3 regions of the Flavobacterium crocinum genome follow, and region 3 is predicted to be linked to each of the others. Evidence: riboswitches for the same ligand, from Rfam matches in the RefSeq annotation. Region 3 holds a riboswitch; each other region holds the start of a gene.

Region 1 (8,436 bases), 2.0 Mb from region 3:
TCAGCAAAACGATCGGCAAGCGCTTTCACCATAATCGAATTATAATCGTCTAAATTCTTTTCGTATTCCGCAGCCCATTCGTCAACACCAAAACCAGTTGTTACACAAAAAGCTCCCATGTAATCTTCTATTCCGCTTTCTTTTGGCAGAATAAAATCGGCTAAAGCGATGTTTGGTGCACCTTTAGTTTTTTGAGACTGCTGACGAAGTGTTAAGAATTTCTCTAAAACTTTTCCGTTTTCATCGCGTAATTCGATATCATCGTCATTTACCTGATTTGCAGGGAAAATTCCGTAAATACCTTTTGCTTTCAGTTTTTTCTCTTCCAGAATTACTTTCAGCATTGCTTGAGCATCGTTAAAAACCGAAGTCGCTTGTTCGCCCACAACCTCATCCGTTAAAATTGCTGGATATTTTCCGTACAATTCCCAAGTCTGGAAAAATGGCGTCCAGTCGATATACGGAACCAAAACATCCAATTCTACTTCGATCGTTTGTGCACCAATTACTTTTGGTTTAACTGGAGTATATTCACTCCAATCCAATGGTAATTTGTTTTTACGAGCATCTTCAATCGTTAAGAAATTTTTGTCTCTTGAACGATTTAAGAACGTTTCTCTAAAAGAATCATATTCTGCACGAATATCTGCCGCGTATATTTTTCTGTTATGATCTAACAGGTTTCCGGCAACGGTAACGGCTCTCGAAGCATCGTTAACGTGAATTACAGTTTCTCTGTATTGAGGTGCAATTTTCACGGCCGTATGCGCGCGTGAAGTGGTTGCACCACCAATCATAATCGGGATTTTAATTCCTTGTTTGTCTAATTCTTTGGCCAAATACACCATTTCGTCAAGCGAAGGCGTTATCAATCCGCTTAATCCGATGATATCTACATTATGCTCAATTGCAGCCGAAATAATTTTTTCCGGAGGCACCATAACACCTAAATCTACAATCTCATAATTGTTACAAGCCAAAACCACCGAAACGATGTTTTTACCAATATCGTGAACGTCGCCTTTTACGGTTGCCATCAAGATTTTTCCGTTTCCTTGTTTGTCCCCCGCTTGTTTGCTCGCTTCGATAAAAGGCAATAAATACGCCACCGCTTTTTTCATTACACGAGCCGATTTTACCACCTGAGGCAGGAACATTTTTCCGCTTCCGAATAAATCTCCAACCACATTCATTCCCGTCATCAAATTGATTTCGATAACTTCAATAGGTTTTGTTGCTGCCAAACGTGCTTCTTCTACATCTTCTTCAATAAAAGCGTCAATTCCTTTCACAAGAGAATGTGTAATACGCTCTTGAACCGTTCCTAAACGCCATTCCTGAACCGTTTTTTCATCGCTTTTTGCTTCACCTTTTACGCTGTCGGCAAAATCTAAAAGTCGTTCCGTAGCATCATCGCGTCTATCTAAAATTACGTCTTCAACGTGTTCTAATAAGTCTTTCGGAATATCATCGTAAATCGTCAACATCTCCGGATTTACGATTCCCATCGTCATTCCGTTTTTGATTGCGTGATATAAAAACACCGAGTGCATCGCTTCACGAACTGTATCATTTCCTCTAAAAGAAAACGAAACATTACTTACTCCACCACTAATATGTGCATGAGGCAAGTTTTCACGAACCCATTTTGTTCCTCTAAAGAAATCCAATGCGTTCAATCTATGCTCTTCCATTCCCGTTGCAACTGGGAAAATATTCAAATCGAAAATAATATCCTGCGGAGGGAATCCTACTTTGTTCACCAAAATATCATACGAACGCTGACAAATCTCTACTCGACGATCGTAATTATCCGCCTGACCTACTTCGTCGAAAGCCATAACAATCGCCGCCGCTCCGTAACGTTTGATTAATTTGGCGTGGTGAATAAAAGCTTCTTCTCCTTCTTTTAACGAAATCGAGTTTACAACGCTTTTTCCTTGTACTACTTTTAGACCTGCTTCAATGATTTCCCATTTCGAACTGTCAATCATAATCGGAACTCTTGAAATGTCTGGTTCAGCCGCAATTAAATTCAAAAATTTAGTCATTGCAGTAACACCGTCAAGCATTCCTTCATCCATATTAATATCGATGATCTGTGCCCCGCCTTCTACCTGTTGTCTTGCAATATCAAGCGCCTCGTCATATTTCTCTTCCTTGATTAGTCTCAAGAATTTTCTTGAACCTGTTACATTTGTACGCTCACCAACATTCACGAAAACACTTTCCGGCGTGATGATCAACGGTTCTAATCCTGATAATACAAGGTCTCTTCTTTTTTCTTTCATTTTTTTTTAAAGTTACTAAGATCCTGAGATACTAAGGTTCTAAGTTTTTTTATTCTATATTTTTTAAGGTTTTTAAACCTCTATTCTTTTAATATTTTGGGCGTGTTTCGCCGCGGCGAACCGGGCTATCCGTTACAAGTCCTCGCTCTTCCTTCGTCAGGCTGTGGGCTTTTCACTTCTATCCCTCACGCAAACTTGGTTTCATAAGACGTTTATGTTTACCGAGTTCCTATTTTTTATTCTTTATTCTTCCAACAATCTGTCCAACTGATTTTGAAGTGTTTTTTTATCTGGCAAATACAGTTGATATTTACTCAATAACACTTTATTTGTTATACTATCCGTTGCATATTCAACCAAAATATGATTTTTGTGTGCTCCCAATACAATACCAATTGGTTCATTATCTCCTTCTGTTGCTTCTTCCTTTTTAAAATAATTCAGATACAAATTCATTTGACCAATATCCTGATGATCAATTTCGCCTCTTTTTAAATCTACCAAAACAAAACATTTCAATATTCGATGATAAAAAAGCAAATCCAAATAAAAATGTTTTCCCCCAATGCTCATTCGGTATTGTCTGCCTATAAAAGCGAATCCTTTTCCCATTTCCATAATGAACTGCTGTAAATTGGAAATGATTTTTTCTTCCAGTTCATTTTCTAAATATTGATATTGTTCAGGAATATTTAAAAAATCCAATACAAATGGATCTTTAATCAAATCTTCTGCATTTTCTACAATATGTCCTTCTTTAGCCAATTTCAAAACGCCTTCTTTTTCCTTGCTTAAAGCTAATCTTTCAAACAATGAACTCTTCATTTGACGTTTTAATTCTCTTACGCTCCAACGCTCATGCTGACATTGTTTAGCATAAAAACCCAATTCTAAATCATTATTTGATTTTAATATCTCTGTATAATGACTCCAAGTTAATTGTCCAGACAGTGTCTGGATATTTTGAAACTTGATATAAAATTGACGTATCTGAAAAAGATTCGAACGACCAAAACCTTTACCATACTTTTGTGTCAAATCATTAGAAAGCGTATCCAGTAATTGACTTCCGTATTCAGCTTTTTGATTTCCTTTTTGCTCAAACTCTACAATATGTTGACCAACATACCAATAAGTCTGCACTAAAATTGTATTGACAGATTGCACAGCCTGTTGCCTTCCTTGTTGCAACAAACTACCAATTTTATCTATAAGTTCATTATAAGGTTGTTTCTCTAAACTCATAATTGTCTTTTACAATTTCAACGGAATAAATTCCTTTACTACAAAATGTATTGTTCTTTCGGAACTTTTTTCTTCATCCTAACCTACAAGGTTTTGAAAACCTTGTAGGAATGTGAATATTACTCAAAAACCGGCGCAACTCTAGGTTTATAATCCTTCGCAACCTCAGCCATTAATCGGATATGATCTGGCGTTGTTCCGCAACAACCACCGATTATATTAATCAAATTATCCTCTAAATATTCTTTAATAAAAACTTGAGTTTGTTCTGGTGTTTCATCGTATTGTCCGAAAGCGTTTGGCAATCCTGCGTTTGGATGCGCCGAAACATTAAAGCTTGTGTTATGCGCTAATGTTTTTAAATACGGTTTCAATAAATCGGCTCCAAGAGCGCAATTGAATCCTACACTTAATAACGGAATATGCGAAACGGAAATTAAAAATGCTTCAACAGTTTGTCCTGAAAGTGTTCTTCCTGAAGCATCTGTAATCGTTCCTGAAACCATGATTGGAATATCAAGATTGCGTTCTTCTTTTACTTCTTCGATTGCAAAAAGCGCCGCTTTTGCGTTTAAAGTATCGAAAATCGTTTCTACTAAAAGCAAATCACAGCCACCGTCCATTAAAGCTTCTGCTTGTTGTTTGTACGCAATTCGTAAATCGTCGAACGTTACGGCTCTGTAACCTGGATCGTTTACATCTGGTGACATACTTGCTGTACGGTTTGTCGGCCCGATTGAACCGGCTACGAAACGTGGTTTTTCCGGATTTTTTGCGGTAAACTCATCGGCTACTTGTCTTGCGATTTTTGCCGATTCGTAGTTTAACTCGTAAACCAAATCTTCCATGTGATAATCGGCCATACCGATTGTCGTTCCTGAAAAGGTATTGGTTTCTACAATGTCAGCACCGGCTTCATAATAAGCGGCATGTACATCGCGAATCGCTTGTGGTTGTGTTAGGGATAGTAAATCGTTGTTTCCTTTTAATGGATGCGGAAAATCTTTGAAACGCTCTCCTCTAAAATCTTCTTCAGAGAAATTATAGCGCTGCAACATTGTTCCCATTGCTCCGTCAAGGATTAGGATATTTTTTTTTATTGCTTCTTTTATCGTAATTGCCATATTCTTTTGTTTTAGCTTCTAAGACACTAAGGTTCTAAGATGCTAAGTTTTTTATTATGATTGTGAAGTTTAAACCTAACAGGTTTTTAAAACCTGTTAGGTTTAAACTTCGGATATTTTTTTCACATTAATTCCAAAAGTGCACTATTGCTGGCTCATTAGCCCCGATTGAAGTGGAAATCATTTTGTCCGCCGCGGCGGACAAAATGATTGCAACGAAAAGCGGGAACTACTGACTGCAAAAATGCGCCAATGATTCGCTCCTGATACAGAATCTGTTTCAGTAAATATTATATGTTATCGAGAAAAGTTTTGAGAAATACGAGTATGTATTTGTGTTATCTATCTTTAATACTGGAAAATGTCGTATAAAGTAGAATTTAGCACCTTCTTTATGATAAAGGGTTGCTAAGGTTTCATCGGGTCTATCCCTCCGCCTTTCGTGATAACGAACAATAATTTTAAGAACAGCGCAAAGGTATGAAATAGGGTTTCGATTTGCAAATGTTTTTTTTGTAAGGTGCTGAGGGACTAAGATGCTAAGGTTCTAAGTTTTGATATGCTGAGATCCCAAGTTTGAAATTTAGTTCTTGTTTTCAAATATAGCCCGTGGTTTTAACCACGGGAAACGTATTGTAATTATACATTGTGTTTATATGTTGCGGTAATACTTTGTGTCTATTCGTTGTGTTCCAGTGGTTGAAACCACTGGCTATATTTTTATGTGTTTTCTAAAAAAATAAAGCCCAAACTAAAAGTTTGAGCTTTCTATATAAAAATCTTAGAATCTTAGTGTCTTAGCAACTTAAAACCTTAGACTATCGCCTTCACAACCGCTTTTGGCGCTTCTTTACGAGTTCCGTCGAAACCGTCTACTCCAGATACTGTTGTATATTTCAATACGTATTTCTTACCTGGGTTGATGATTGAATAAGCAGCCTGGCACATTAAAGTTGCTTCGTGGAAACCACAAAGGATCAACTTTAATTTTCCTGGGTAAGTGTTGATATCTCCAATAGCGAAGATTCCCGGAATATTCGTCTGGTAATCTAATGCATTATTTACTTTGATGGCATTTTTCTCTATTTCTAATCCCCAGTCTCCAATTGGACCTAATTTTGGTGTTAATCCGAAAAGTGGGATGAAATAGTCACACTCGATTTTACGGTGTGCGCCGTTTTCTTCGATATCTAATGATTCAACATGCTCAGCACCGTTGATTCCTATAACTTCAGCTGGCGTGATTAATTTAATTTTTCCAGCTGATTTTAATTCCTGTACTTTTTCTACAGAATCTAAAGCGCCTCTGAATTCGTTTCTTCTGTGAATCAAAGTTACCTCGGAAGCTACGTTTGCTAAGAAAATTGACCAGTCTAAAGCTGAATCTCCTCCTCCTGCAATTACAACTCTTTTATCTCTGAATTTCTCCGGATTTTTGATGAAGTATTTTACTCCTTTATCTTCATAAAACTCGATATCTTCGATAAGTGGTTTACGAGGCTCAAAACTCCCTAAACCTCCCGCGATTGCAATAACTGGCGCGTGAAATTTAGTTCCTTTGTTTGAGGTTACAATGAAAGATCCGTCTTCTTGTTTATCAATAGTTTCAGCACGTTCTCCTAATGTAAATCCTGGCTCAAATTGCTTGATTTGTTCCATTAAACCGTCAACTAAATCTCCGGCTAATACTTCTGGAAAACCTGGAATATCGTAAATAGGCTTTTTAGGATATAATTCTGAAAGCTGTCCGCCTGGCTGAGGCAAAGCATCTAAAATGTGGCATTTTAATTTTAATAATCCTGCCTCGAAAACGGCAAATAAACCTGTTGGGCCTGCTCCAATTATAAGTATATCTGTTTTAATCATTATGGTTGTTGTTTATAATCATTCTTAATAATACAAAGAAACGAATAATTTATTCTACTTTCAATGATTTTTATCATTCATTTCTTTTGAAATTTCATTCATTGGGTTGAAACCCGACGTTATTATCTTGCGTACCCCGGATTAAAATCCGGCGCTACAATATAAACCGTTCCTCTGGAACTTTTTTGTTGTTCTTTATTTCTTTAAAGAAGCTGTTATTTCATTCATCTTCTTTACTTTATCTTCAAAATTACCTTTTAAGGTTTTTCGGTATTCATTCAGATTCTCAACCATTTGATTGATATCTTCCGGAATTACTTCTTCGAAAAACTCTCGAAGCCTTTTCGCCGTTGTCGGTGATTTTCCGTTTGTTGAAATCGCAATTTTGACATTTCCTTTTGTTACGATTCCGCCCAGATAATAATCACATAAATCTGGTGTGTCGGCTATATTGCAAATCAAATAGCGTTTTCTCGCTAAATCGTAAACCTTTTTATTTACTTTCAAATCGTCTGTACAGGCAATTACCATGTGACGTTTTTTGAGCATTTTCTTTTTGAACTTCGATTTTGTCAATGTTATCGAAGGATGATTTTCGGCCAAAACTTTAATTTCTAAATGAAATTCTTTTGCCACTACCTCAACATTAGCATTCGGACTTGACTTGAGCAAGAAAGAAAGCTTTTCCAGACCTACATTTCCTCCGCCTACAATCAGTACATTTAAATTGTGAAGCTTTAGAAATATTGGATATAATTCGTTTTGTTCCATTTTAATTTAATTTCATCTAAACAAAATTAGATGATTTTATTGAACATTAGGAAAATCTAATATTTCAATGTTAATCGTTGTCCCCCGGATTAAAATCCGGCGCTACAATATGGATCGTTCCTTCGGAACTCTATTTCCGGACGATTCCCTTTGACAACATCGGGTTGAAACCCGACGCTACAATATGAATTGTTCCTTCGGAACGCTATCTTCGGAACTTTATCTTGCGATTTCTTTTGATAGAAATTCTTCGTAAAATCCTTTTAGTTTATTGCTTTCCCGAACCACTTCACCTAAAACAATTATTGCTGGTGAACCTAATTCTTTTTGTTTTACAACTTCTAAAATCGAATCTACGGTTCCTACGCCTACTTTTTCTTCTGCTGTTGTTCCGTTTTGAATGATTGCTACGGGTAAATTCCCTTTATCTTCTTTTTGAAACAAATCGATGATTTGAGGCAATTTGTGCATTCCCATCAAAATCACAACGGTTGCAGAAGATTTGGCTGATAAAGCAATATCCGAAGATAATTTTCTATCAGAAGTTGTTCCTGTAATTACCCAAAAGCTTTCTGAAACTCCACGTTTTGTAATTGAAATTCCCTGACTTGCCGGAACGGCAACTACTGATGAAATTCCCGGAACTACAATGGTTTCTATTCCGAAACTTTCTGCAAATTCCACTTCTTCGCTTCCTCTTCCAAAAATAAATGGATCTCCGCCTTTTAATCGAACTACATTTCCGTAAGTCAAAGCATTATCCACAATCAGTTGATTGATTTGATCCTGCGAGTAAGCATGATTTCCGATTCTTTTTCCAACAAAAATTCTAATAGCATTTTTTGGTGCGTAATCCAGAATTTCTTCGTTGGCCAAAGCGTCGTACAAAACCACATTTGCTTCAGCCAATGCTTTTACAGCTTTCAGCGTCAGTAAATCGGGATCGCCCGGACCTGCACCGACTAAAGTTATTTTGGGTTTTATATTATGCATTTGCTAATTCCTGTGCTCTGAAAGTTTCGATTTTATCAAAGAAAACTGTTGCTTGCGCAATGTAATCTTTAGCGAAAGCTTCAGATGGTTCATTTTTATTGATTTGGTAAACCAAGTCTTTAAAAGTTGAGTTTAATTCAATTTTA
Region 2 (8,436 bases), 2.0 Mb from region 3:
CGCACAGCAGTGCGTCTAATTTTAAATCAAAGAACTGCTATATACACGGCAATTAAATGAACTTATTATTGCTTATATGGTTTCAAAAATTAAAAATTATGTCAAAGCTTAAAATAAATATCATCCTTTTTGGAATTGGGAATATCGGAAGTACTTTGATTAATCAGATTATCGAAAGTCAGGAATTTTTTCTGGAAAGTAAAAATGTCGATTTTCATTTTCCAATTATAACCAATTCGACGGTCGCTTTTTTTGAAAAAGAAGGAGTAGGTTATGCCTGGGAAACCAATTTCAGACAATTGGCAGTTCCTTTTAAAGTAGAAGATATAGTCGAATTTGCACAAGAAAATGAATTCGAAAACCTGATTGCCGTAGATGCAACAGCAAGTGATGAATTGGTGAAACATTATAATACGTTAATCAAAAACGGATTTAATATCGTTGCTGTAAACAAAAAAGCCAATACACTTCCGATAGACTTATACAAAGAACTAAGGGCTGATCTTAAAAAGTATGACAAAGAATTTCTATATGAAACTTCAGTAGATACCGGAATTCCGGTTTTGCAGACTTTGAGAGATTTGTATTATTCCGGAGAAAAAATCACCAAGATTCGGGGCGTTTTCTCAGATAATTTGAGTTATGTCTTCAATAGATTTTCGGCAGAAGATGTTTCGTTTTCTTCAGTTTTAAAAGATGCCAGTCTTTTAGGATTAATGAAATCTACATTTAAAGAAGATTTATCCGGAAATGACACAGCAAGAAAGCTTTTGATATTGGCCAGAGAAATCGGAAAAGATTTTGAGTTTTCAGACATTCAGATAAAACCCTTTATCACAGATGAGCACCTGGAAAAAAATGGGGTGCTGAATAAAGATGCTATCGACAAATCTTTTAAAGTCGCTAAGATTACACAGGCAGAAAATCATGTTTTAAGATACATTGGTGAATTTGATGTCGAGAAAAACAAATTGGAAGTCAAATTGATTTCGGAACCTGCTGATTCTCCAATTGGAAAATTAAAAGGATCCGATACCATTTTTGAAATTTTCACACAATCTTACGCCAATGTTCCAATTGTGATTCAGAGTGCTTCTGCTTGTAAACAAGCAATTTCAAGAGGAATAATAGCCGATATTCTAAAAGTAACCGAAAAAATTAGAAATAAAGAAGCTGTATGGTTGTAATAATTTGAAAAAAATATACTGAAAATCAATTAATTGTTCTTTGATAAACTGATGCGTTAAGGAATTTTAGAAAGTTAAAATTTGTAATTTTTGTAAGTTTTTTACTTTATTTTATCATGATTGCTGTTTTTTGCAATTTTTTTTAACACAAAACAATAGTTTTTTAACGTTTTTTGTAATTAAATTCCTGAATATTATTTGTGTAATAAAAATAATAGTTGCATATTTGTTGTACCCAAAAACTACTAGAAATCAAGATGAACTTAAAAGTCAACAAAATGTTTTGTGCCATTTCGGTTATAACCGAGGCTGGGTCGCCTATTGCTTAAATAATTGTAAAACACAATATATTAGTAAAAGCCTCCCAAAGAACATTGGGAGGCTTTTTAATTATAGAAAAATGCAGAATTTAAATAAACAATATAAATCACAGATGAATAAATCCTTACAGATGAACAAGATGTTTACTGTCGCGCTTATTTGCGCACCCGTCTGTTGATACTAAAAGTATAAATGAGTTTGAAAAACTTAAACCCTTTTGGTATCTAAAAAACCAAAAGGGTTTTTTTATTTCATCAAGGGGCTTAACAGAAAAATAAAATAGAAATAAAGATTATAAAACGCAACTTAACTTAAAAACTTAATATCATGAGCACATTGAACTACTTAGCAAAAAAGATTTCTGACTTGAAAGAAAAAAGGACAAGAAGAAACAATCCGCCGCCAACAAACGAATTGGCTCATCCAAGATTTGGAATGAACGAAACGGATAAAAGCGCTGAAAAAAAAGCACCCAATTCTTTATTGTTTTTGATGTATTCAAAAGAAAATGAAACGCTTTTCATCTAAACTGCAAAGCGACATAAACTAGGGTAAAACCTGCTTAATTTTACTGGGCATTTTTGTTCGGTAAATTTTTGCGTATAATAGTTTTTGCTAAAGTAAGTCTCAGAAATTTAACAAACACTTTTAGATAAAATTTGTTTGTTAAAGAAAATAGTAGTTAATTTGCACTGTTAAGTTCAAACACGTATTGAAATGTTATAAAGAAAGGACGAGGGATTAGACCCGATGAATCCTTAGCAACCCTTCGGTAAAACGAAGAAGGTGCTACATTCTACCACGCCCAAACGTGGAAAGATAACAACAAGATTTTTTTCTAGTTTACTCTAGTTTTTTCTTTCTAATATTTCCATATACAAATCATAATACAACAGATTTGAAATTGGAAAATATACCAAACCCTATTATAATTCAGGAATTCATCACAGAAAGTGATGCATCTTATCATGATATACCATTACGTTTTACATTGGCAGGCCAGCCCCTGCACAGTGCGCCAATCGTTTTGGTTAATCACGCCTTAACAGGAAACTCTCAGGTTACAGGCGAAAACGGTTGGTGGAATGACTTAATTGGAGAAGGTAAAACCATAGACACTGCTGTTTATACCATTTTAGCTTTTGATGTTCCGGGAAATGGAACCAATTCTTTTTTAATCGAAAACTATCTTGATTTTACGGCCAGAGATATTGCCAGAATCTTTATCGAAGGTATAAAAGCTTTACAGATTGAAAAACTTTTTGCGATTATCGGAGGTTCAGTTGGAGGTGGAATTGCCTGGGAAATCTTAGCTTTAGAACCAAACATCACAGAAAACCTTATTCCAATTGCGAGCGACTGGAAATCGACAGACTGGCTTATTGCTAATTGTTTTCTGCAAGAACAAATTTTGAATAATTCTTCAAAACCAATCGAAGACGCTAGAATTCATGCTATGCTTTGTTATCGTTCGCCAGAATCTTTCAAAGAGAAATTCCAAAGAACAATCAATCAGGAGCTACTGATTTTTAATATCGAAAGCTGGCTGGCACATCACGGAAAAAAACTGCAACAAAGATTTCAGTTGTCTTCTTATAAATTAATGAATCAGTTGCTTAAAACAATTGATATTACCAGAAATAGTGAAAGTTTCGAAGACTTATTGTCCAAAACAAAAGCTTCAATTCATATCGTAGGAATCAATTCAGACTTATTTTTTACGGCCAAAGAAAATGTCGAAACCTACGAAGAATTAAAGAAATTTAAAGACAATGTTTTCTATAGCGAAATTGATTCGGTTCACGGACATGACGCTTTTTTAATCGAGTACAAACAATTAGATCATTTACTTGCCGACATTTTTAAGGCAGAAACAATAAAGAAATAAAATGAAAGTATTAAAATTTGGAGGTAAATCGTTAGCAAACGGAGAAGGACTTAACAAAGTTGTTTCAATCATTTCTGATAAAGTAAATCAAGGTGAAAAAATTGCCGTTGTAGTTTCTGCACGCGGAAATGCTACAGACGAATTGGAATTTATCTTAAGCATTGCTGCTAAAAACGGCAGTTATAAAGAGTTATTAGAAAACTTCAAAAAATATCAAATATCAGATTATCCACAAGTTGATTTGTCTGAAGAATTTAATGTCTTAGATAAACTTTTTGAAGGTGTAAGTTTAATTGGCGATTACAGCAAAAAAATTAAAGATCAGATATTGTCTAAAGGTGAATTACTTTCAGCTAAGCTGTTGACAGCTATTTTAGTAGAAAAAGGAATTCCAGCCAATTTTGTAGATACAAGAGATTTGCTGAAAACCGATTCTAAATTTGGCGATGCACAGCCTTTAGAGCAGCTTTCTAAGAAAAACGTAGTAAATTATTTTAAAGAACATAACGGAGAAACGGTTAATATAGTTACAGGCTTCATTGGATCTAATAACAACAACGACACAACTACTTTAGGTAGAAATGGCAGTAACTATACCGCTTCGTTAATCGCAAATTATTTAAATGCCGAAGAATTACAAAACTTCACGCATGTAGACGGAATCTATACAGCAAATCCTGATTTGGTTGCCGATGCTAAGAAAATTGAATATTTATCTTTCAACGAAGCAAACGAGCTGGCAAATTTTGGAGCTACAATTTTGCATGCCAAAACGATTATTCCATTATTAGAAAAAAATATTCCGCTTCGTATTTTAAATACTTTTAATCATGAAAACAGAGGAACTTTAATCACTTCAGATTCTTCTAAAGAAGGAATTAAGACGCTTTCTGTTTTAGAAAATGTATCTCTTGTAAATCTTGAAGGACGCGGATTACTTGGAAAAGCGGGAGTTGATGCCCGAATTTTTAAAGTAATGGGAGATCACAATATCAGTGTGAGTATTATTTCTCAAGGTTCATCAGAAAGAGGAATCGGATTGGTTGTAGCGACTGATAAAGCAACTACAGCAGTTGTAGAATTAGAAAAAGAATTCGAAAATGACTTTTATTCTAAAGATGTAAATCAGATTACGGTTACAGACAATGTCTCTGTAATTTCGATTATCGGACAGGATTTAAGTACTTTCCACAAACCTTACACTGCTTTAATTAAAAATAAAATTGTTCCTATTTTATTCAACAATACCGTAACCGGTAAAAACGTGAGTTTGGTTGTTAAAAAAGAGGAATTAAACAAAGCGCTGAACGTTATTCACGGAGAGATCTTTGGAGTTTCAAAGAAAATCAACATTGCGATTTTCGGTCACGGATTAGTGGGCGGAACTTTAATCAATCAGATTTTAGAATCGGCTTCGGCAATTGAAAAACGTAAAGACATTAAATTGAATGTTTTCGCTATAGCGAATTCTAAAAAACTGCTTTTAAACAAATATGGTGTTAATGGCAATTGGAAAAGCGAAATTGAAAACAAAGGTGAAGCTTATACTATAAAAGATATTATTGCTTACGCCAATGAACATCATTTAGAAAACTTAATTGCGATTGACAATACGGCAAGTGCAGCTTTCGTTGAGAATTATATTCCGTTAGTAGAAAGCAGTTTCGATTTGATTTCGTCTAATAAAGTGGCTAATACATTAAGCTATGGTTTCTACAAAGAATTAAGAAAAGCTTTGGCAGAAAACCAAAAGAATTATTTATACGAAACCAATGTTGGTGCAGGATTGCCTTTAATTGATACAATTAAATTATTGCACCTTTCGGGTGAAAATATTACAAAAATAAAAGGAGTTTTCTCTGGAACATTAAGTTATTTATTCAATAATTTCTCTGCAAAAGAGGCGCCTTTCAGCGAAATCTTGCAGGAAGCGATTGATAACGGATATACAGAACCAGATCCGCGTGAAGATTTATGCGGAAATGATGTTGGTAGAAAATTATTAATCTTGGCAAGAGAGTTAGATTTGCAAAATGAGTTTGAAGAAATCTCAATTCAGAACCTAATTCCGGAGCATTTACGTGAAGGAAGCGCTGCCGATTTCTTGACGAAATTAAAAGAATTCGATCCAATTTATGCTAAAATAAAAGCAGATCAACAGCCAAATCACGTGTTGAGATATATTGGAGAATTGTCTGGAGATTTGCAGAATGATAAAGGAAATCTAGAAGTAAAATTAGTTTCAGTTCCAAAAGATACAGCATTAGGTGGATTAAAAGGTTCTGATTCTTTCTTCGAAATTTACACAGAATCTTACGGAGATCGTCCAATCGTTATTCAGGGAGCTGGTGCAGGTTCTGCGGTAACAGCGAGAGGAGTTTTCGGAGATATTTTGAGATTGTCAGACAAAGGGTAATTGATTTTAGATTGCAGATTTTAGACTGTAGATTTTAGATTTACAAGTTTAGTTTGTCATTTCGAGGAACGAGAAATCTCCGCAAGTAGCTCGACAAAGATTGGATTGTCGTTGCGGAGTTACTAACGAAGATTTCTCCCTTCAGTCGAGATAACAAGATTGACAAGAATAAAAAAAATAAAAAAATAACAACACAATGAAAGTAACCTTAAACAGAGTAAACGACGCATTTCATTTCAAAGTAAAAAATGAACGCGGCCACATAGTTGACGTTGATAGCAGAGCCGAATTTGGCGGAAGCGATTTAGGCGCAAGCCCAATGGAATTGGTATTAATGGGCGTTGCAGGATGCAGTGCTATTGATATGATTTCGATCTTAAAAAAACAGCGTCAGGAAATCACTTCTTTCAACGCTGAGGTTGAAGGGACACGAGTTCAGATCGAAGAAGCAAAACCTTTTAAAGAAATCGATGTGGTTTTCTATTTAGAAGGAGAAATCAATCCGGAAAAAGCAAAAAAAGCAGCACAACTTTCTTTCGAAAAATATTGCTCAGTTGCCAAAACAGTTGAACCAACAGCAACCATTAGCTACAAAGTTGTCCTGAATAACGAAGCTTTGTAAAATTAGATAATTAGTTAATTAGAGAAATTAGATAATTTCTTTAGACAGTTTGAATTTTAAGTTTAGTAATAACTTGAAACATTAAACCTGAAACTTCAAACAAAAAAAACAAAAACAACACAATGAATACAGAAGAATTTGGTTTTGAAACACAAGCCATTAGAACACATTTAGAAAAAACGCAATTTCAGGAACATTCAACGCCTTTGTACTTGTCTTCAAGTTTTATATTTGAAGATGCAGAGGATATGAGAGCATCTTTCACAGAAGAAAAAGTTCGTAATATTTACTCTCGTTTCAGCAATCCAAATACAACTGAATTTGTAGATAAAGTTTGTGCAATGGAAGGGGCAGAAGCGGGTTATGCTTTTGCAACCGGAATGGCTGCAATCTACTCTACGTTTGCTGCATTGTTAGATTCAGGCGATCACATCGTTTCAGCAGGAAGTGTTTTTGGTTCGACACATGCTTTGTTTATGACCTATTTTCCAAAATGGAATATTGAAACAACCTATTTTGATATCAATAAACCAGAAACAATAGAAAGTTTCATTAAGCCAAATACTAAAATTTTATACGCAGAAACACCAACAAATCCTGGTGTTGATGTAATTGATTTGGAGTTGTTAGGTCAAATTGCAAAAAAACACAATCTGATTTTAATAATTGATAACTGTTTTGCAACACCATATATTCAGCAACCTATAAAATATGGAGCACATATTGTAGTGCATTCAGCAACAAAATTAATAGATGGACAAGGTCGTGTTTTAGGTGGAGTTGCTGTGGGAGAAGCAGAATTGATTCGTAAAATTTATTTGTTTTCAAGAAATACCGGGCCAGCGATGTCTCCATTTAATGCTTGGGTTTTGTCAAAAAGTTTAGAGACTTTAGCTGTTCGTGTAGATAAACATTGCGAAAATGCTTTAAAAGTGGCTGAATTTTTAGAAAGTCATCCAAACGTTCAAAGTGTGAAATACCCATTCTTGAAATCACATCCAAAATATGAAATCGCTAAAAAACAAATGCGTTTAGGCGGTAACATTATTGCAATCGAAATTAAAGGTGGTCTTGAAGCAGGAAGAAAATTTTTAGATAAAATTAAATTATGTTCTCTTTCGGCAAATATTGGTGATGTAAAAACAATTGTTACACATCCGGCTTCTACAACACATAGCAAATTATCTGAAGAAGATCAGTTAGCGGTTGGAATCACGCAAGGTTTGGTTCGTGTTTCTGTTGGTTTAGAAACTGTAGAAGATGTAATTGCAGATTTAAAACAAGCGCTTTCTTAATTTTAGATTGCAGATCTTAGACTTTAGATTTTCAATTTCTATATAAAGACGATTTTTAATAGTAAGGTTTGCTATTAGGAATCGTCTTTTTTTTATGATTGCTTTTTATGTAAAAAAGCTATTTTTGTCAATAGTGAAGTTTATAGATAATAATTAAAAAACTAAATATACTTGAGCGATTCTACTTATGTTCTACACAAGAAGTTATTGACGTCTGATCGTGATCGTTTTTTTAACTGCATTATTGATTTTGTTTTTATTTCAGTTTTCATATTTGTTTTTTCATTTTTTGTTGTAATTATTGGCAATGTTTTTCAGTGGAATGCTTATGGTGCTTGGGTAGAAATTATGATAAACCTTGGAGTAATAGGAACTTACCTTTCTTTTGCGATAATCTACTACTTGATATTTGAATCTCTTTTTCCCAGAACTATAGGAAAAATTGTTACTGGAAGTATCGTGGTGAATGAAAATGGAATAAAACCTAATTTTGAAATGGTTTGTCTGAGAACTGTGTGTCGTTTAATTCCTTTTGATGTGTTTTCTTTTTTAGGAAAATCGGGAAGGTTTTGGCATGATTCCTTATCAAAAACTTATGTTGTCGAGAAAAATGACTTGGAAAAAGACATGGAAATCTTTTATAATTTAGACGCAACAGGAAGTACATAGAAGTAATTTGATAGAATTAGTAGAATTTAATTTTATTC
Region 3 (8,436 bases):
CTTTTCAATGGACAAAACAGGTTGCAAGTCACTTTGGAGGAACCCGAAACCCGATGATTATTTCCTGGCCGGCAAAAATTAAGGATAAAGGAAGCTTAAGAAGTCAGTTTACACACACTATTGACATTGTGCCAACGTTGTATGAAATTATCGGAATAACTCCTCCGGAAACCCTTAACGGAATCACTCAAAGTCCTATTGAAGGTATCAGTTTTGCTTACACTTTCAGTGATGCAAAAGCTAAAGAAAAACACACGACCCAATATTTTGAATTGGGTGTTAACAGAGGGATTTACCACAATGGCTGGATGGCGTCGGCGTTGTCTTTTGCACCTTGGAACCCAAATCGCGGAGCATTTGATCCTGATAAACAAAAATGGGAATTGTATAAAGTAGATGAAGATTTTACACAGTCCAATGATGTAGCATCCAGTAATCTAACGAAATTGAGAGAAATGCAGGATTTATGGTGGGTTGAAGCCTCGAAATATAATGTACTTCCGTTAGACTGGCGTGCAGTAGAAAGACTTAATGGAGAATTAATGGGAAGACCAACACTTGCAGGAGATGCTACTACTTTTACGTATTATCCTGGACAAGTTGGACTTCCAAATGAAGCTTCTCCACGTATTTTAAACAAATCCTGGTCAATTACAGCAGATCTCGATATTGCTGACAGTAATGTTGAAGGTATGATTGTTACCCATGGCGGTTTAGTTGGTGGTTATGGTTTGTATGTACAAAATGGAAAACCAAGTTTTGTTTATAACAATTTAGCCTTAGAACGTCCGACAATTACAGGAAAAGAGACACTGCCAAAAGGAAAAGTGAAATTGGTGGTCGATTTCAAATATGAAGGAAAAAGCGATGAAAGAGGAAAAGGAGCAACTGTAACAATGTCTGTAAACGGAAAAAAAGTAGCAGAAGAACATTTGGATAGAACAATTCCGATCCAGATTTCGCTTAACGAAGGTTTAGATGTGGGCATGGATGCCGGTTCTCCTGTCGATTTTAATTATAAACTTCCTTTTGAGTTTACTGGAAAAATTGAAAAAGTAACTTATAATCTTGAAGGTACCAAGGAAGCAAAATCAGGAAAATCTGCGAAAGCTAAGTAAAATATAACTATTTAACCAAAGTATCAGAGTCTTCTGTAATTGGAAGATTTTGATACTTTTTTTATTCTTTTGAAAGGATAGTTTGAAGACTTTTGCTTAAAATAGAAACAGCTTTTTCCATTTCTTCTTTTTCTAAATGCCCGAAACCTAAACGAGTTGCTGTTAGGTCTTTTGTTTGGTATAAAATAGTTTTAGGCAGAAACAATTCATTTGTGGCACACTCTTTTTGAAATTTAATCAGATTAAAATCGTCCAGCCATTCTACCCAAATTGCTAATCCTCTTGGTGGAATTTTAAATTTTATTTTATCGTTTAATTTTTCGTTTAGCAGGGAAACAAAATAATCCCGGCGTTCTTTGTAGATTTTCTTGTTTTTTTTGGAAAGACGATGCGCTTCACCTTCTGAAATCCATTCGGTTAAGACCTGTTCTTTCATGACATCAATACTTGGTTCGAGAATGTTTTGATGTTTTTCCAGTTCTTTAATAAATTCGGCAGGAGCGGCAACAAATCCATAACTAAATCCAGACGGAAGCGATTTTCCAAAAGAACCAATGTAAACCACACGCTGATGAGAATCGAAAGCAGCTAAAGGCAGTACAGGATTATTATCGTAATGAAAATCAAAATCATAATCGTCTTCCAAAATGACAAAACCGTATTGATTCGCTAATTCCAAAACTTCAATCCTTTTTTTAGCGCTGAGCAGAATTGTTGTTGGATAATGATAATTGGAAGTGAGATACAGCATTCTAATTGGAGAAGTTTCGCAGATTTCCTTCAATCTTTTAGTGTCAATTCCGTCCTCATTTACAGGAATCGAAATAATCTGCGCTCCGGTATTTGTCAATGTCATATTAGACATATAGTAGCCTGGAGAAGCTACAACCACTTTATCTCCCGGATTTATTAAAACTTTGGTAACCAAATACAATCCGATTTCATGACTGCTTGTCGTCAAAAGATTGGAAGTAGAAATGCGGATTCCTCTGGTAAGATTCAGATAATTCGAAAACTGTGTTTTAAAATTCGAATGCGACCGAAGCTGAATCTGTTCATAGGTTTTAGTGGTTTTATGTCTTTTTAATTTTGAAACATATAATCTCGCCAAAACATCGGTCTGTACCAATCTTAAATCAGGCATTCCATCATTAAACTGATACGGAAGATTGCTAATTTCTAGTGGATTTTCCAGAATTGTAGAACGCTGGAAAGAAAATCCAGAATCAAATTGCGAAGAATTTTGTTCTTTTAAAGTTGTAAACTCAGCTTTATTTTTTTGTTTTTGCTGTGATAAAATAAAAGTTCCTTTATTCGGAAGTGTTTCGATCCAGCCTTGCGATTCCAAATCCTGAAAAGCTTTAATCAAAGTATTTCGGTTTACGGCCAATACTTTACAGAGAATACGCGTTCCGGGAAGTTTTGTTCCTTCAGGCAGAAAACCGGTCTGAATCGCTTTTATAAATTCAAAAACAATCTGAAGGTACAAGGCTGTATTTTCTTCAGGCTTAAGCTGAATAAAGCTTTTAAAAGGAATTTCAACCGGACTACTCATAATTATAAAACTGGCATACTTGATTAGTACGGCAAGATACTACTTTTGCCAAAAAAAATTAACCAAATGAAAAAAATCTACTTTGCTGCTTTGGCAGTAATTTGTTCTAACATTTATGCACAGACCAAAAAGGATTCCATCAATGAAATGAACGAGGTAATCATTAATGAAAACCGTTTTAATACGCCTATTTCTAAACAAAACAGAAATGTTTATGTGATTAGCAGTGAAACTATAAAGAAACTTCCGGGAAGAACACTTCAGGAAGTATTACAATATGCCAATGGAGTTGATATCAGACAAAGAGGGCCATTTGGAACTCAGGCAGACATTAGTGTTGATGGCGGAAGTTTTGAACAGACCGTTGTTTTATTAAACGGAGCGAAAGTAATCGATTCTCAAACAGCTCACAATATGCTGAATTTGCCTCTTCCGGTTGAAGTTATTGAAAGAATTGAGGTAGTTCGTGGACCGGCTGCAAGAATTTATGGAATTAACAGCTTAACCGGAGCGATTAACATTATTACTAAAAAACCAACCGATTCAGGATTTTTGGTAAGTACTTACGCTGGTTCAAATTTTGAAAAAGATACTCAGGATACTGGTGATACGTTCTACGGAACAGGAATTCAGGCTGGAGCCGTTTTAGGTAAAGAGAAACAACAGCATTTAATTTTTGCTTCTCATGATAAAAGCAATGGTTACCGATACAATACGGCATTTGAAAACAATAAAATTTTCTATCAGGGAAATGTGCAGATCAATGATTCTAATGAAATTTTAGGCTCTGCTGGATACATCAATAATGGTTTTGGTGCCAACGGATTCTATGCAGCACCGGGTGATATCAATTCTACTGAAATTGTACAGACAACTTTTGCCAACATTCAGTCAAAACATGCTATTACAGAAAACTGGAAAATTATGCCAAGAGTAACCTATCGTTATAACTATGACGATTATCGTTATTTAGGAAACTCAAATTTAGCTGTTGGAAGAAGCCAGCATTATACCAATTCGATTGCAGGAGAATTAAACTCTACAGTTAAATTGTCTAAAGGAGAAATTGGTTTTGGAGCAGAATTTAGAAATGAAAACATTCATTCTTCTAATATTGGAGATCACGATCGCGAAAATGTAGGCGTATATGCCGAATACAGAACGAGTTTTACGGAAAAATTCGATGTAAACATTGGAACTTATTTAAATTACAATTCAGATTACAAATGGCAGATTTATCCGGGAATCGATGCTAGTTATGCGATTACAGATGCCTTTAAAATTATTGGTAATGTAGGAACAAGTCAAAGAATTCCATCATTTACAGATTTATATTTGAAACAAACTGGAAATATTGGAAATACTGATTTAGATTCAGAAAATGCTTTTCAAAGTGAAATTGGTTTCAAATACAATAAAAAAGCCTTGAGTTTGAATGCGAATTATTTCTACAGAAAAATTGACAATTACATCGACTGGATGCGTAATGCGACAACAGTGCCATGGCAAAGTCAGAATACAGGAGATTTAAATACAAACGGAATCAATTTACGTGGTATTTACCGATTTGATTTTTCTAAAGATTCTCGTTTGAATATTCTTTTAGCGTACACCTATTTAGATTCTGAATTTAAAAGTTCACGTACAGAAATATACTCAAAGTATCTTATTTCTTCTTTAAAACATCAAATTACCAATACGATAGATTATCAGTTTAAAAATTTCTCTGTTTTGTTTGCAACACGTTTCAACGAGAGAATCACCGGGCCGTCTTATTGGGTAAATGATTTTAGAGTAAGTCAGTCTATTCATAAATTCACGATCTTTTTAGATGCGCAGAATATATTTAATGCGACTTATTACGAAGTAGGAGCAGTGCCATTGCCTTCAAGATGGTTTACTTTGGGAGTGAAATTAGTTACTTTTTAAAATTACTTTATTAGTTAGAATAGGGGCTGTCTTAAAACTAAAAGACAGCCCCTATTTGCGTTATAATTTTTAATGTTCCGTAGGAACATTTCATCGGGAGAAAATCATATTATTATCCGTAATTACGTTCCGTAGGAATGTTTCATTTAGACATCATTTTTTAATAATCTAACGCATCAGACGTTCCTACGGAACGTTAATTTGGGAGGTCTTTATTTTTTTTACCGATGAAACATTCCTATGGAATGAGAATCGAAGTGAAAAATAAATCAATTGCTGTTATATAAAATTTATAAGAAATACTGTAAAATAAGCCGTTTTATAAGTAGTTACTTAGCATTTGTAAATATTTAAAACATTTATTATGAAAGCTTTATTGAAATTGAAAGCCGTTTTTTTAGTAGTTGTGATCGGATTATTTTCTTCATGTAAAAAAAATGACGGCTATAGCGATAAAATAGATACAAATTCAGTTCCTGTTGAGACGGTGCAAAAGACAAAAGACACAGCAGAAGTTACAGGGACTAGTTCTGGCGGGACTTCACCTGCAGCAAAAAGTATTCAAATTACAAATATGGAAAAAGAAGGAGTTGAAAGTACAGCGGGTACAGGAACCGGACCAGGAGAAAGTCCGGAAGATGGTGCAACCTATACACCTTCAAAAGGAGTGCTGAAAGACAGTGTAAAACTGGAGACGGAAAGCGCCAAAAGAAGAAAAAATAAATAAACGTTGAAGATAAAATCTAAGCTCATTTCAAAACGAAATGAGTTTTTTTTATGCTTTTTAAAAAGGTATTAATTTAATCTAAAGCGCTAAATGGTAAAAATAATTCAAAATTGTTTTTATTTTAATTGTTTGTTATATAGTGTTTTATAATAGGTTTTAAACATTTTTTAAAATTAATTTGAAAAAATAATATTAAATACTACTAATTTGATAGAATTAATATATATATTTGTATCACAGAAAAGTTCTGAATGATACTTATCCAGAAAGACTGAGGGAATAGGCCCATTGACGTCTTAGCAACCTGTTGCCGAATAAGGTGCTAAATCCTTCCGCCGCGGCGGACAGATAAGAAAAGATTTCCTCAAAATCTGAATAAGATCATCTTTGTAAAACTTTTTATTTTTTAAAATGAAAACAGATTCAACTTTATACGCCGGTTACGAACTTTTGAACGTAATGTTCGAAGAAAACAGTCTTGCCTTTTTTCGAATGCGCCGCAAGTAAAATTCTCTCAATAATTTTTTAAAACAATATTTTCTAAAGACCATTTTGAAATAGGTCTCAGGAATTCTTTTGTCCAATCTTAAACTAAAAATCAAAATAAAAATGAAAAAAATAATCTTAGGTTTTGCCTTGTTTTTGGGATTTGCACAAACTCAGGCACAGGAAAGTAATTTACAATTAAAAGGAACAGTTGTAGATACTGTTGCACAATATGTTTATCTGCAAAAATTCCATAATAAAATGTTTACCACAATTGATTCGGTAAAGGTAAAAGACGGCAATTTTAGTTTTAAGACTAAAGTAAAAACGCCGGAATTATACGGTTTAAGCGTCAATACAGAAAGTAGTCCGCTTTATGTTTTTCTTGAAAAAGGACCAATTACGGTAAAATTAAATCCAAAGAAATATTACAGTAATTCTGTTGTAGAAGGTTCTGTTTCTCAGGATTTGTTTGAAACTTATAAAAAATCGAAAGATATAGAAATTAGTAAATTCATTACAGAGAATCCTAAATCAATAGTTTCGGCTTATGTGTTGTACAGAAACTGGTCATATAGACTGTCGCCGGAACAAATCAGAGAAAATATTGCTTTGCTGGATAAAAGCCTTCAGACGACTACTTACGTTAAAGAACTAAAAGATCTGGCTCTTGTTTTAGACGGTTTGGCTGTTGGAAAAAAAGCGCCTGATTTTACAGCCAATGATCCAAATGGAAAGCCAATTCGTTTTTATGAAAATTTAAAGGGTTACACTTTAGTCGATTTCTGGGCTTCATGGTGTGGTCCTTGCCGAAGAGAGAACCCAAATATTGTAAAAGCGTATAAAGAATTTCATGATAAAGGATTCAATATTGTCGGGATTTCTTTAGACAAAAAGAAAGAAAACTGGATCAAAGGAATTCAGGATGATAATCTGACCTGGATACATGTTTCTGATTTGCTTTTCTGGAATAGTGCAGTTGCCAAATTATACGGAATAAGAGCAATTCCCGGTAATTATTTAGTGGATTCGAACGGAGTAATTGTAGCTAAAAATCTTCAGGGAGAAGAATTACATACGACGTTAAAATCGCTTTTGGATAAAAAGATTTAAGTATAGATCCACACAATCTTGTCATCCTGAGCGGATGCGAAGGATCTTCGTAAGTAGCTCCTCAAAGGAAAGAACCAATCTTTGTAGAATATAGGACGAAGATTCTTCCTTCGTCAGAATGACAAGATTGATAAAAAGTTTGCAAAAAATATTACATTATTAAATTAAAAATGATAAGGAAATGAATGCTATTGAGACAACAAAAGAACCAATTGAGTTAGAGTGTTACTTCTCTAAATTTAGAGAAAATACAGTAGGAATCGATCATACTTTTGAATCGGTTTACGGAGAACAAAATCTAGTTTATGCCGACTGGGTTGCCAGCGGAAGATTATACGTTCCGATCGAGGATATTATGCTCAACAAAATGGGACCAATGATTGCCAATACACATTCATTTTCCAGTCAGACCGGAAAGGCTTCGACTTATGCTTATCAGCACGCAAGAGAAATTATTAAGAAATCGGTAAATGCCAATGCATCGGATGTTTTGGTAACAACGGGAACCGGAATGACAGCTGCTTTATCTAAATTGCAGCGTATTATGGGTTTGCGAAGCGATTATAAAGAAGACAGACCAGTGGTTTTTATAACTCACATGGAACATCATTCGAATCAGGTTCCGTGGTACGAAACCAATGCCGAAGTGGTGATTTTACAGCCAGATGAAAATAATTTGGTAGATCCAAAAGTACTGTCGGAAGAAATTAAAAAATATGCGGACAGAAGTTTGAAAATTGGTTCGTTTACAGCTTGTTCCAATGTTACGGGAATTATTACGCCTTACCATGAATTAGCGAAAATCATGCATCAAAACGGCGGACTTTGTTTTGTTGATTTTGCTGCTTCTGCACCTTATGTCAAAATCGATATGCATCCAAAAGATCCGGAAGCGCAATTGGACGCCATTTTCTTTTCGCCTCACAAATTCCTAGGCGGACCAGGAACAAGCGGTGTTTTGGTTTTTAATGAAAAATTATATCAATCTGATTTTCCGGATAATCCGGGCGGGGGAAATGTAAAATGGACCAATCCGCTTGGGAAATATTGTTACAGCGATGTGATTGAAGTTCGCGAAGATGGAGGAACTCCAGGATTTTTGCAAGTTATTAGAGCTGCTCTGGCTTTAGAATTAAAAGAGCAGATGGGAGTAGAGAACATCCAAAAAAGAGAAAAAGAACTTCTGAATCTTTGTTTTTCAAGGCTTCAAAAAATTCAGGGTTTATCTATTCTGGGAGACCTAACGACAGAAAGAATTGGCTGTGTTTCCCTTGTGATTGAAGATATTCATTACAATTTGATCGTAAGACTTTTGAATGACCGTTTCGGAATTCAGGTTCGCGGTGGCTGGTCGTGTGCGAGTACTTATGCGCATTATTTGTTCAATATTAATGAGAAGAAATCGGCAGAAATTACCAATGAATTATTGGAGAGAAATCAAACCAATAAACCGGGCTGGGTTCGTTTGTCTTTACACCCGATTACGACGAATGAAGAGCTTTTCTATA

Evidence for each region. Region 3 has a riboswitch for S-adenosylmethionine ahead of HYN56_RS23585 (TlpA disulfide reductase family protein). Riboswitches for the same ligand answer to the same signal wherever they lie in the genome.
Region 1: it holds a riboswitch for S-adenosylmethionine, as region 3 does, so the genes downstream of both, HYN56_RS07815 (homocysteine S-methyltransferase family protein) here and HYN56_RS23585 (TlpA disulfide reductase family protein) in region 3, are expected to answer to the same signal.
Region 2: it holds a riboswitch for S-adenosylmethionine, as region 3 does, so the genes downstream of both, HYN56_RS07740 (alpha/beta fold hydrolase) here and HYN56_RS23585 (TlpA disulfide reductase family protein) in region 3, are expected to answer to the same signal.

Annotation. Positions count from the first base shown of each region.
Region 1 is NZ_CP029255.1:1,683,775-1,692,210, reverse strand. It holds gene metH (methionine synthase) at 1-2,291, opposite strand, end outside; gene HYN56_RS07820 (PDDEXK nuclease domain-containing protein) at 2,535-3,536, opposite strand; gene HYN56_RS07815 (homocysteine S-methyltransferase family protein) at 3,656-4,660, opposite strand; SAM riboswitch class I at 4,996-5,112, opposite strand; gene HYN56_RS07810 (NAD(P)/FAD-dependent oxidoreductase) at 5,474-6,526, opposite strand; gene HYN56_RS07805 (precorrin-2 dehydrogenase/sirohydrochlorin ferrochelatase family protein) at 6,722-7,297, opposite strand; gene cobA (uroporphyrinogen-III C-methyltransferase) at 7,517-8,290, opposite strand; gene HYN56_RS07795 (HEPN domain-containing protein) at 8,283-8,436, opposite strand, start outside.
Region 2 is NZ_CP029255.1:1,667,549-1,675,984, forward strand. It holds gene HYN56_RS07725 (homoserine dehydrogenase family protein) at 99-1,187, shown strand; gene HYN56_RS07735 (hypothetical protein) at 1,836-2,036, shown strand; SAM riboswitch class I at 2,226-2,334, shown strand; gene HYN56_RS07740 (alpha/beta fold hydrolase) at 2,413-3,396, shown strand; gene thrA (bifunctional aspartate kinase/homoserine dehydrogenase I) at 3,398-5,812, shown strand; gene HYN56_RS07750 (OsmC family protein) at 6,009-6,434, shown strand; gene HYN56_RS07755 (trans-sulfuration enzyme family protein) at 6,557-7,729, shown strand; gene HYN56_RS07760 (RDD family protein) at 7,901-8,398, shown strand.
Region 3 is NZ_CP029255.1:5,566,856-5,575,291, reverse strand. It holds gene HYN56_RS23605 (arylsulfatase) at 1-1,118, shown strand, start outside; gene HYN56_RS23600 (aminotransferase-like domain-containing protein) at 1,180-2,673, opposite strand; gene HYN56_RS23595 (TonB-dependent receptor plug domain-containing protein) at 2,740-4,602, shown strand; gene HYN56_RS23590 (hypothetical protein) at 4,967-5,329, shown strand; SAM riboswitch class I at 5,585-5,684, shown strand; gene HYN56_RS23585 (TlpA disulfide reductase family protein) at 5,939-6,928, shown strand; gene HYN56_RS23580 (aminotransferase class V-fold PLP-dependent enzyme) at 7,110-8,436, shown strand, end outside.